One region of the Arthrobacter sp. BGA-UO-ETr-C19 genome, then DNA from elsewhere that is predicted to be linked to it. Evidence: predicted binding sites of a transcription regulator. Region 1 holds the regulator's gene; the other holds the start of a gene.

Region 1 (4,876 bases):
GGACCGGGCCTGGCGGCAGGTGTCCGTCACGTCCATGGAATGCCTCGGCTCGCAGAAGTGCCCCCTCGCCGAAGAGTGCTTCAGTGAGCTTGCCCGCCATAACGCCACGGAAGCCGACGTCGTGGTGACCAACCACGCCATGCTGGCCGTCAGTGCCTTCGAAGGCCTGGCGGTGCTGCCGGAGTACGACGTCGTGGTGGTGGACGAGGCCCACGAACTCCAGGACCGGGTAACCGGTGCGGTTTCGGGGCAGCTGTCGGTGGCCATGGTCCACGCCGCAGCGTCCGGCGCACGCAAGCACACCGGCATTACCGTTGACGCGCTCAACACAGCGGCCGCCAACCTCGAGGTGGCTCTCGCCGGCGTTCCCAGCGGCCTGCTGCCCAACGGCCTGAACGACGAGCAGCTGGACTGTGTTGACCAGCTTCGTGAGGCCTGCCGGGCGGCGCTGTCGGATTCCAAGGGGGACAGCAATACAACGGCCGACGGCGGGCGGCAGCTCGCGCGCTCCCGCCTGCTGGTGATTCTGGAGCTTTGCGAACGGCTCATCGCCGCCCGGGAAAACCGCGAGGTGGTCTGGTTCTCCCGGAACAGCACGTTTGATCCCCAGCAGGGCTACTCCGCGCCGGACGAGACCGCCCCGGCGCTGGTCAACATCGCCCCGCTGAGCGTCGCTGGCCGGCTCCGGGAAGGGCTGTTCGCCGGGCATACAGTGGTGCTGACGTCGGCCACTCTGGCCATCGGCTCTGCCTTCGAACCCGCGGCTGGCGGATTGGGCCTGGTCGGGGACGGTGCGCCGAGCTGGACCGGCGTCGACGTAGGTTCGCCCTTCGACTACCCCAGGCAGGGAATCCTCTATGTAGCGGGGCACCTGCCGAAACCGGGCCGCGGCACGTCGCCGGAGGCGCTGGACGAACTCGAGTCTCTCATCCGCGCCTCGGGCGGGGGTGCGCTGTGTCTGTTCTCCTCACGGAGGGCGGCCGAGGAAGCCGCGGACGCCCTGCGCACGCGGCTGGATGTCAGCATTCTTTGCCAGGGCGAATCCACCATGACGGCCCTTGTGAAGCAGTTTGCTGACGAGCCCGATACCTGCCTGTTCGGCACGATGTCACTGTGGCAGGGGGTCGACGTGCCGGGCGGGTCCTGCCGCCTGGTGGTCATTGACCGGATTCCCTTCCCGCGGCCGGACGACCCGCTGATGACCGCGCGGTCCCGGGCCGTTGCCCAGGCCGGCGGCAACGGCTTCATGTCCGTATCCGCCACGCACGCGGCCATCAGGCTCGCCCAGGGGGCCGGACGGCTCATCCGGTCCACGAATGACAAGGGCGTGGTGGCGGTGCTGGACTCCAGGCTTTCCACAGAGCGCTACGGCGGGTTCCTGCGGGCCGCCCTTCCGCCGTTCTGGCCAACGACCGACCGGAAGACCGCCGTCGCGGCACTGGAAAGGCTCGCCGGCGCACAGACGTGAGGAAGCCCCGGGCCACTGCTGCCCGGGGCGTAAGGCTCCCTGAACGACGTTTCCGCTCCCTGAGCGATGTTTCCGGGGAGGAAGCCCGGCGGCTGCCGGCCCCGGAGGCTACAGCGAGCGGAGTACGGAAACCACCTTGCCCATGACAACCGCGTGGTCGCCGAGGATGGGTTCGTACTGGGTGTTCTGCGGCAGGAGCCAGGTGTGGCCGTCGCGCTGCCGGAATGTCTTGACTGTGGCTTCGTCGTCGAGCAGCGCCGCGACGATGTCGCCGTTGACCGCGTCGCTCTGCCGCCGGACCACCACCCAGTCGCCGTCGCAGATGGCGGCGTCCACCATGGAGTCGCCTGCGACCCTAAGCATGAACAGTTCGCCGTGGCCCACCAGTTGGCGGGGCAGCGGCATCAGCTCCTCCACCATCTGGTCCGCGAGGATGGGGCCGCCGGCCGCGATCCGGCCGACCAACGGCACCATTGCGGTGTCCATCGCGCTGGGCAGTTCGGACACGGAAGCGCCTGCAGCGCCCATGGCCGGGGCCTTGTCCGTGCCGCCGGATTTCGCCGTCCCCGCATCCAGGGTGAGTGGCATCAGCACCTCCATGGCGCGCGGACGCTTGGGGTCACGCCGAAGGTAGCCAAGCTTTTCCAGCTGGGAGAGCTGATGGGTCACGCTGGACAGGCTGGCCAGGCCGACGGTGTCGCCGATTTCCCGCATCGACGGCGGGTAGCCGTTTTCATTGACCGAACGCTGGATGGTTTCCAGGATCTTCTTCTGACGGAGTGTCAGTCCCTTGGGGGTCCGCTGAGACCGCGGGCTGCGCTGGGGAGCCTTGCCGTCAGAGGCCTGTGCTGCCATGTTCGCCAACGCCTTTCCGTTCCTCCCGGCCGCGGTAGCTGCAGTGGCCGGGAACTTCCGGCCTGAAAAATGTCAGACCCTGCTGATCAACTGCAGATGTGGTTGTTCTGTGTTTTCCAACGTAGGCCAGCCATAGGGCTTTTTCAAACATTTGTTCTAGCGAGTCTCGACTTAATTCGTTGATAGGTGCTAAAACTAGGAAAAGCAAAGTTCGAACATGTGTTCTAGTGGGGGCGGCTCGTCAGCCCGGTGTTCGAACTGTCCGTTCGAACACGAGGCAGTACAACTTGGTCCAGGAGGGCTCACGCCATGTCAGCTTCAACAGCAGTGCAGGCTTCAACAGCATTCCCGTCTGCGGATTCCCGCCGCGGCGCGGTGTCTCATCAGCGGGCGGTGACCCAACTGCGTGCGGTGTCCCAGTCCCGTGCGGCGTCCCGGCCAGGCAAGCCGCCGCGCCTTCGCCTCACCCGCCGCGGCCGGGTCGTCCTGATCGGCCTGCCGCTTGTTCTGCTTGCCGCCGTGATCCTGTCCCTGGCGGGGCTCCTGAACTCGCCGGCCAAGGCTGCAGACAGCGCCAGCGGCCTGACCGTCACGCCCACCGTTTCTGTCACGGTGCAGCCCGGTGAGTCACTCTGGGCCATCGCCGGAAAAGTCGACCCCGGCCGCGACCCCCGGGACGTGATTGCGGACATTGTCCAGCTCAACGACCTCCAGGCAGGGAAGGTCATGCCCGGCCAGCAGTTGTTTGTGCCGAACAAATAGGCGGTTTCTGGGCGCCGGGGCCGTCACAGTTTCCGGCCGGCCCTCCGGGTTACTTAAACTGTCTAGGTGACTGACCAGCTTGAGCGACTGAACCGACTGCCCCTGCGGACCAACCTGAGGGGGCTGTCCCCTTACGGCGCCCCGCAGCTTGACGTTCCGATCCTGCTCAACGTCAACGAGAACACGCATGGCGTGCCCGCCGACGTGCGGGCGGCCATCACCGCGGCCGTAAGCGAGGCCGCCACCGGACTCAACCGGTACCCCGACCGCGAATTCACTGAACTCCGGGAAGCCCTGGCTGAGTACCTCGGCCACGGGCTGAGCGCGGACAATCTCTGGGCAGCCAACGGCTCCAACGAGGTTCTTCAACAGATCCTCCAGGCCTTCGGCGGCCCGGGCCGTTCGCTCCTGAGTTTCCCGCCGACGTACTCCATGTACCCGCTCCTCGCCAGCGGCACGGACACCGCCTACATCGCCGGCAAGCGTGCCGATGACTACGGCCTCAGCGCCGAGTCGGCCGCAAGCCAGGTGCGCGAACTCCAGCCCAGCATTGTCTTCCTGTGCTCGCCCAACAACCCCACCGGCACCGGCCTGGGCCTGGACGTGGTGGAGGCCGTCTACGAGGCGGGCGAGGCCAGCCAGGCGGTCGTCGTCGTGGACGAGGCGTATCACGAGTTTGCGCACGACGGGACCCCCAGCGCTCTGACCCTGCTGCCCGGCCGGGAGCGGCTCATCGTGTCCCGGACCATGAGCAAGGCGTTCGCTCTCGCCGGCGCCCGCCTCGGTTACATGGCCGCGGCCCCGGAGGTGACCGACGCCCTCCGGCTCGTGCGCCTGCCCTACCACCTGTCGGCCGTCACGCAGGCAACCGCCCTCGCGGCTCTGCAGCACCGCGAGGCGCTCATGGCGGATGTCGAGGACATCAAGCGGCAGCGCGACCGGATTGTCGCGGAGCTGACGCGGATGGGGCTGCGGCCCGCGGCATCCGACTCCAACTACGTCTTCTTCGGCGGGCTGGAGAACCCCCATGAGGTCTGGCAGGGACTGCTGGACGCAGGGGTGCTTGTCCGGGACGTCGGCATCGCCGGCCACTTGCGGGTCACCGCCGGTACTGAGACGGAAACCACAGCCTTCCTGGAAGCGCTGGAAGGCATCCTGGCCCGGCAGGCCGCACTTCCGGCCTAAACTTGAACATGGACCAGGTCAGGTCCGCCCCCATCCTTCGTCAAAGGACATCTATCACCATGAGCGACACCGGAATCAAGGCTGCCGAGGCACGGACTGCCCGCATGGAGCGCGCCACCAGCGAATCTTCCGTGCTGGTGGAGATCAACCTCGACGGTACCGGAGTGTCGGACATCAGCACGTCGGTCCCGTTCTACGACCACATGCTGACGGCGCTGTGCAAGCACTCACTCATCGACATGACCGTCAAGGCCACCGGCGACATCCACATTGACGTCCACCACACCGTCGAGGACGTTGCCATCACGTTCGGCGAGGTGCTGCGCACCGCTCTGGGCAACAAGGCCGGGATCCGCCGCTTCGGTGAGGCCACCGTGCCGCTGGATGAGGCCCTGGCCCACGCCGTCGTTGACGTCTCCGGCCGGCCCTACCTGGTGCACGGCGGCGAGCCCGCCGGGCAGGAGTACCACCTGATCGGCGGCCACTTCACGGGCTCGCTGACCCGGCACGTCTTCGAGGCCATCACGCTGCACGCCGGCATCTGCCTGCACATGAACGTCATCGCCGGCCGCGACCCGCACCACATCGTGGAAGCCCAGTTCAAGG
Region 2 (4,876 bases), on a different contig from region 1:
GGTGCTTCTGATCAGCTCATACGTCGGCTCATCATCCAGGGGCACGGCATTGAGGTCGATCAGGCCGTCCTCGGCGATGTAGTCCGGACCGCTGCCATCTGTTGCCACGGGGTGGGCTCCGGCCGCCACAACTTCTGCCTTGGAGGGATGGATGCGGATGATCTCCCGCACGGCAAAGGCCATGGCGCTTTGCATCCTGACTCCCAGGACATCCAGCTTCAGCATGCCCATGGGGTCCATGTCGTGTTTGTCGAACTGGCTCATGGGCAGTCCAAGGCCGCTGGGCTGGACGGGTGTCCGGTCCAGCAGGGTGGTATCACCGAGGATCACCCCGCAGGGGTGCATGGAGATGTGGCGCGGAAGCCGGTCCAGCCGTTCGGTGAGGTCCACCAGCAGGTCCAGCTGCTGGTTCTCCGAGAAGTTCCGCTGTTCCACCCGTCCGGCGAACTCGCGAAGTTCCGGCTTTTCCTCCAGCGCCTCCCGGAACTTCCGTGCCGAAAAGCGCCACAGCTGTTTGGCGATCTCGCCGACATCGTCGTCGTCCATCCCCAAAGCCATGCCGGCGTCCCGCACCGCACCGCGAGCGCGGTAGCCGTTCTGCATGCTCATCAGTGTGACCCGCTGGGAGCCGAACCGGTCAAAGATCTTCCGGTAGACGTTGTGCCTCTCAGCGCTTTCAACATCGATGTCGATGTCAGGCAGCGTGGACCGGTCGCCGGAAAGGAACCGTTCGAAGATGAGGTCATGCTGGAGGGGGTTCACCTGGCTGATGTCGATCAGGTAATTCACCAGGCTGGAAGCCCCCGATCCCCGGGCTGCCGCCCTCACGCCCATGTCCAGGATCATGCGGGAAACCTCGGCCACGGTGAGGAAGTAGGAGGCAAAGCCGAGGCGGGCAATGATCTTCAGCTCATGCCGCAGCTGTGCGCGCATGTCCGCTTCCGCTTTCCCGGAGATGCCGGGGAATCTCCGCGCAATTCCGGCTTCGCAGCGCTGGGCCAGTTCTGCCAGCGGATCCCCTTCAATGCCGATGACGGCGGCCTCCGGCACCACCGGCTGCTTCCACCCCATGTCAGACACGGGATCCATGCGGCAACGGTCCGCGAGCGCCTCAGTCTGCGCGAGCAGCACCTGAAGATCTGCGGCCCCGTAGCCGGCTGCATGGATGACTTCCTTGCCCAGTTCCACCATTTGGTCCGGGGTTTTCAGCCAGCCCTGCCCGTTGGGCTGAAGCAGCGGCGCGGCGGAGAGTTCGGGAAGCGACTTCAGAGTGCGGGCCGAATCCAGGACATCGGCGGTGGCCGCCCCGTCCTCCTCGCAGTATCGGACTGCGTTGGTGAGCACGGCCGGCACGCCGTACTCCTGCGCCAGCTTGAGCATGCGGACCGCATGGGCGGTGCTTAACGGCTCACCCGGCGCGCTGAGGTGGGTAACGATCTCTGCCGCGACGCTTCCGGCGGGCATGGCGTCCAGCCAGCCCTTGAAAAGGGTCCGGGGCCGGAGGTACCGCCGCCCGCCCAGCGCGTTGCCGACGTCGGAATCCGGGCCCAGCAGCACGGTGAGCACCGGTTTCAGGCTTTCCGGATCCAGGACGCGTGAGGCGAGTTCAGCCCTGGTGACAGCAACGGGAACCGTTCCCCCTGCCTTACCCGTGGTGCGGGCATGTGCGTCGGAGATCAGCCGGCACAGTGCCTTGTATCCCGCACCGTTGTTGTGGCCATGCGCGAGGACAACGACCCGCCCGGTGACGCGGGATGCCGAGAACCGGGTTTTGGAAACCCGCGCCAGGACCGCCCCGGCATCATGGTCCCCCTCGTCGTCGAACACTGACAGATCCACACCGACCACCGGGTCAATTCCGGCAGCCATGCAGGCCTTGAGGTGTTTTACTGTGCCGTACAGGCCGTCGCGGTCCGTGCAGCCGAGGGCGGTTGCTCCCTGGGCAGCCGCCGCCTGGGCGAGTTCATCCGGCCAGGAGACACCATAGTGGGCGCTGAAGGCGGTGGAAACGTGAAGGTGAGTGAAGCTCATGCTGTTTTGTGCTGGAGTGCGTCTTTGGGCCGAAGGGCGTCGTGGATCCGGAGCAGCCGCCAGCGTCCGCTGCCGGCATGCCGCACCAGGTCAAGGGTTAGAGGTTCAGTAAGTTCTGCGGCCGGAGTTTCCGTCGGGCTGCTTCTGCCGGCAGGCAGGACCTGCACCCGCCAGATCTCATGGTCCACAAGCCCGGGCCCGCTCCCCAGCGGAGCACGCCGTTCTTCGGCCCACCACTGGCGGCGTTCGTACCAGCGCAGGGGTTCGGCGCAGACCAGGTATTCCCTGCCGCCCCACCGAAGCTCCGCTGGCTCACCGGTAGGTGCACAGACGACGTCAACCGACTCGCTGAACGTTCCCATGGGTGCCTCCGGATACCAATCTCATCCTGCAGAAAATACGCAGTCATTCGAATATGTATTCGAATAGTTCCAGTCTACGCCGGGCCGGAGACAAAACCTAGATGGGTGTGGACGGACGGCGGCTCACAGGGCAGGATGGTCCCATGAGTTCCAATGACGCGCTCCTGAAGCAGGTAAGCATCGCCGCCAAAGAAAGCACATTGGTGGCCAAGTTCGATATCGACGGCAACATTCCAGCATCGGGCGCCTTTGTTGTAGGGCTCGTGGCTGCCACTCCGGATTATTCACATCAACGGAGGCTGGGAATCGAGTTCATGAACGGCGAGGCGGTCTCGATCTACTCCTTCAGCCATGACGGCACGGAGGAGAATTTCGACCTCAGCAGCGTTGAGCACTCGGGTAACACCATTACGGGCAACTTCCCCATGAGCACGGTACTGGGGCTGGACAAGAGCCACCTCATGTCCGCGTTCAGCGAGGCCGACGGGCGGGAATTCCAGTCTGGCGTACCCGTCGAGGAGAAGCTTTAGCGGATCAGCGCCCCCGCAAGCGGCACCGGGCACCAGCCCGGATCAGCCGGCCCTGCGTCTCGGCGCGCCTGTCAGCGGCCCGGACTTGTTAAGTTGCCTGGACCTGCCTGCGAAGGAACCCGCCAGCCGCCGGGAAAAACGGCTCAGCTGTTGTCGTTGTGGATTTTCATCTCAAGCTCGATGAACTTCGAGATCATGGCCCGGTACGTGCTTTCCACGATATCCGGGTCTATTTCTTTTTTCTCGGCGGCCGAGCGCACATGCTCGATGACCCGCTCCACGCGCCCCGGCGCCCGCACTTCGGCGTCGTCACCCTTCAGGGTTCCCGCGATGCGAATCAGGCGCTCGCGGCGGGCGATCAGCGTGACAATCTGCTCGTCCACCTCATCCACCGCGACCCGCACGGCGGCGAGCTGTTCCCGGTCAGCCTGGGCGTTTTTCTCGTCTCCGTGATTTGTGGGCATGATCATGACAGTATCGAACCATGCAGCCCAGAGTCGATTTTATTTCCTTGGGAGTGCGCAGCGTGGCCGCCTCCCGGCGCTTCTACGTGGACGGCCTGGGCTGGCCGGTCCACCGCGAGGTTCCCGACGAAGTGGTCTTCATCCAGGCCAACCACGGCCTGATCCTCTCCCTGTGGGATGCCGGGCAGATGCAGGCCGAGGCCGCCGTCGACGCTCCCGCCGCCGTTCCCTGCATTACGCTCAGCCACAACGTCGGCAGCGCAGAGCAGGTGGACCAGGTGATGGCCCAGGCAGAGTCTGCCGGTGCGGCCGTCGTGGCCCCTCCCAAGACCCAGCCCTGGGGCGGCTACACCGGATACTTCGCCGATCCGGACGGCTTCCGCTGGGAGATTGCATTCAACCCCACGTGGACAGTGGACGACGGCCAGGTCACCGTCTGATGGCAGGTCCGGGTCTGATTCCGGCCGGGTCCGCTTGTCCCGGACCCGAGCCTCAGAGGGCAAACCCAGACGGCAAACTCAGAAGAGTGCCTCCACAGGCTCGATGAGCTCCGGGGAGTTGTTGCGGACGTTGCCCACCGCCTTGCCCACGGAATCCACCCGCCAGCCCGCGGCTACGTCCTTCACACCGGACCTGACGAGGTCCACCAGGCCGGCCGCGTCGTCCACCTGCGGGTCAAGCCAGGCCGCCATGGTCTCGCGGCTCATGGGCAGCGGGACGCGGTCGTGGAGCGCTGTAAGTTCGGCGAACACCGTGCCCTCGGTTCCCGCCGGCGGCGAGTCCGCCGTCATGATGGACATCGAGAGCATCCACTGCGCGGGTTCACCCGGCGGCAGGGACGGGTCCTTCCACCACTCGTACAGTCCGGCGAAGGCGATGGCGGACTCATCCCGGGGGTGGACGTAGTAGGGCTGCTTGCTGCGGCCCTCGCCCTGCTTCCACTCGTAGTAGCCGTCCGCCGGGACCGCGCAGCGCCTCGACTGCACCGCCTTGCGGAACGCCGGCTTCTCAAGGACCGACTCACTCCGGGCGTTGATCATCTTCGCTCCGATAGCCGGGCTTTTCGCCCAGGACGGCACCAGGCCCCAGCGGGCGACGTGCAGCTGGCGGACCGTGTCACCATCAATCAGCCGTTCCAGGACAATGGGCGCACCGTCGGTGGGCGCAACGTTCCACGACGGCGGGATTTCGGTTTCGTTCTCAAGTTCGGCGTCGAATTCGGCCAGCAGATCCCCCACTGCCCGGGCCATGACGTAACGTCCACACATGGCACCAGCATGCCATTGCAACAGAGGCTGGGGAATACCGGCGCCCGGGTTACGGTTGAGGGGAAGGAAACCGACAGGACCACATCTATCCGAGGAGAGCCCGTGGACTTTACCCCCGAAGACGGCACCATCACCATGTTCTCGACCACCTGGTGCGGCTACTGCAACCGGCTGAAGAAGCAGCTGGACGCCCAGGGCATCGGCTACACCGAGATCAACAT

The links. The regulator LexA, encoded in region 1, represses DNA repair genes until DNA is damaged. The targets are predictions, from matches to a motif close to TCGAACANNTGTTCGA.
Region 2: a site for LexA is predicted at 2,441-2,456, ahead of AC57BR_RS15475 (DUF6504 family protein). Genes of this name have one in related genera too.

What each region holds. Positions count from the first base shown of each region.
Region 1 is NZ_JCAQPC010000020.1:46,497-51,372, reverse strand. Features, by position in the region: gene AC57BR_RS12485 (ATP-dependent DNA helicase) at 1-1,468, shown strand, start outside; gene lexA (transcriptional repressor LexA) at 1,577-2,323, opposite strand; gene AC57BR_RS12475 (LysM peptidoglycan-binding domain-containing protein) at 2,633-3,085, shown strand; gene AC57BR_RS12470 (histidinol-phosphate transaminase) at 3,152-4,270, shown strand; gene hisB (imidazoleglycerol-phosphate dehydratase HisB) at 4,330-4,876, shown strand, end outside.
Region 2 is NZ_JCAQPC010000022.1:133,853-138,728, forward strand. Features, by position in the region: gene AC57BR_RS15470 (DNA polymerase III subunit alpha) at 1-2,031, opposite strand, end outside; gene AC57BR_RS15475 (DUF6504 family protein) at 2,028-2,393, opposite strand; gene AC57BR_RS15480 (hypothetical protein) at 2,537-2,923, shown strand; gene AC57BR_RS15485 (chorismate mutase) at 3,067-3,393, opposite strand; gene AC57BR_RS15490 (VOC family protein) at 3,408-3,827, shown strand; gene AC57BR_RS15495 (SOS response-associated peptidase) at 3,906-4,655, opposite strand; gene AC57BR_RS15500 (mycoredoxin) at 4,758-4,876, shown strand, end outside.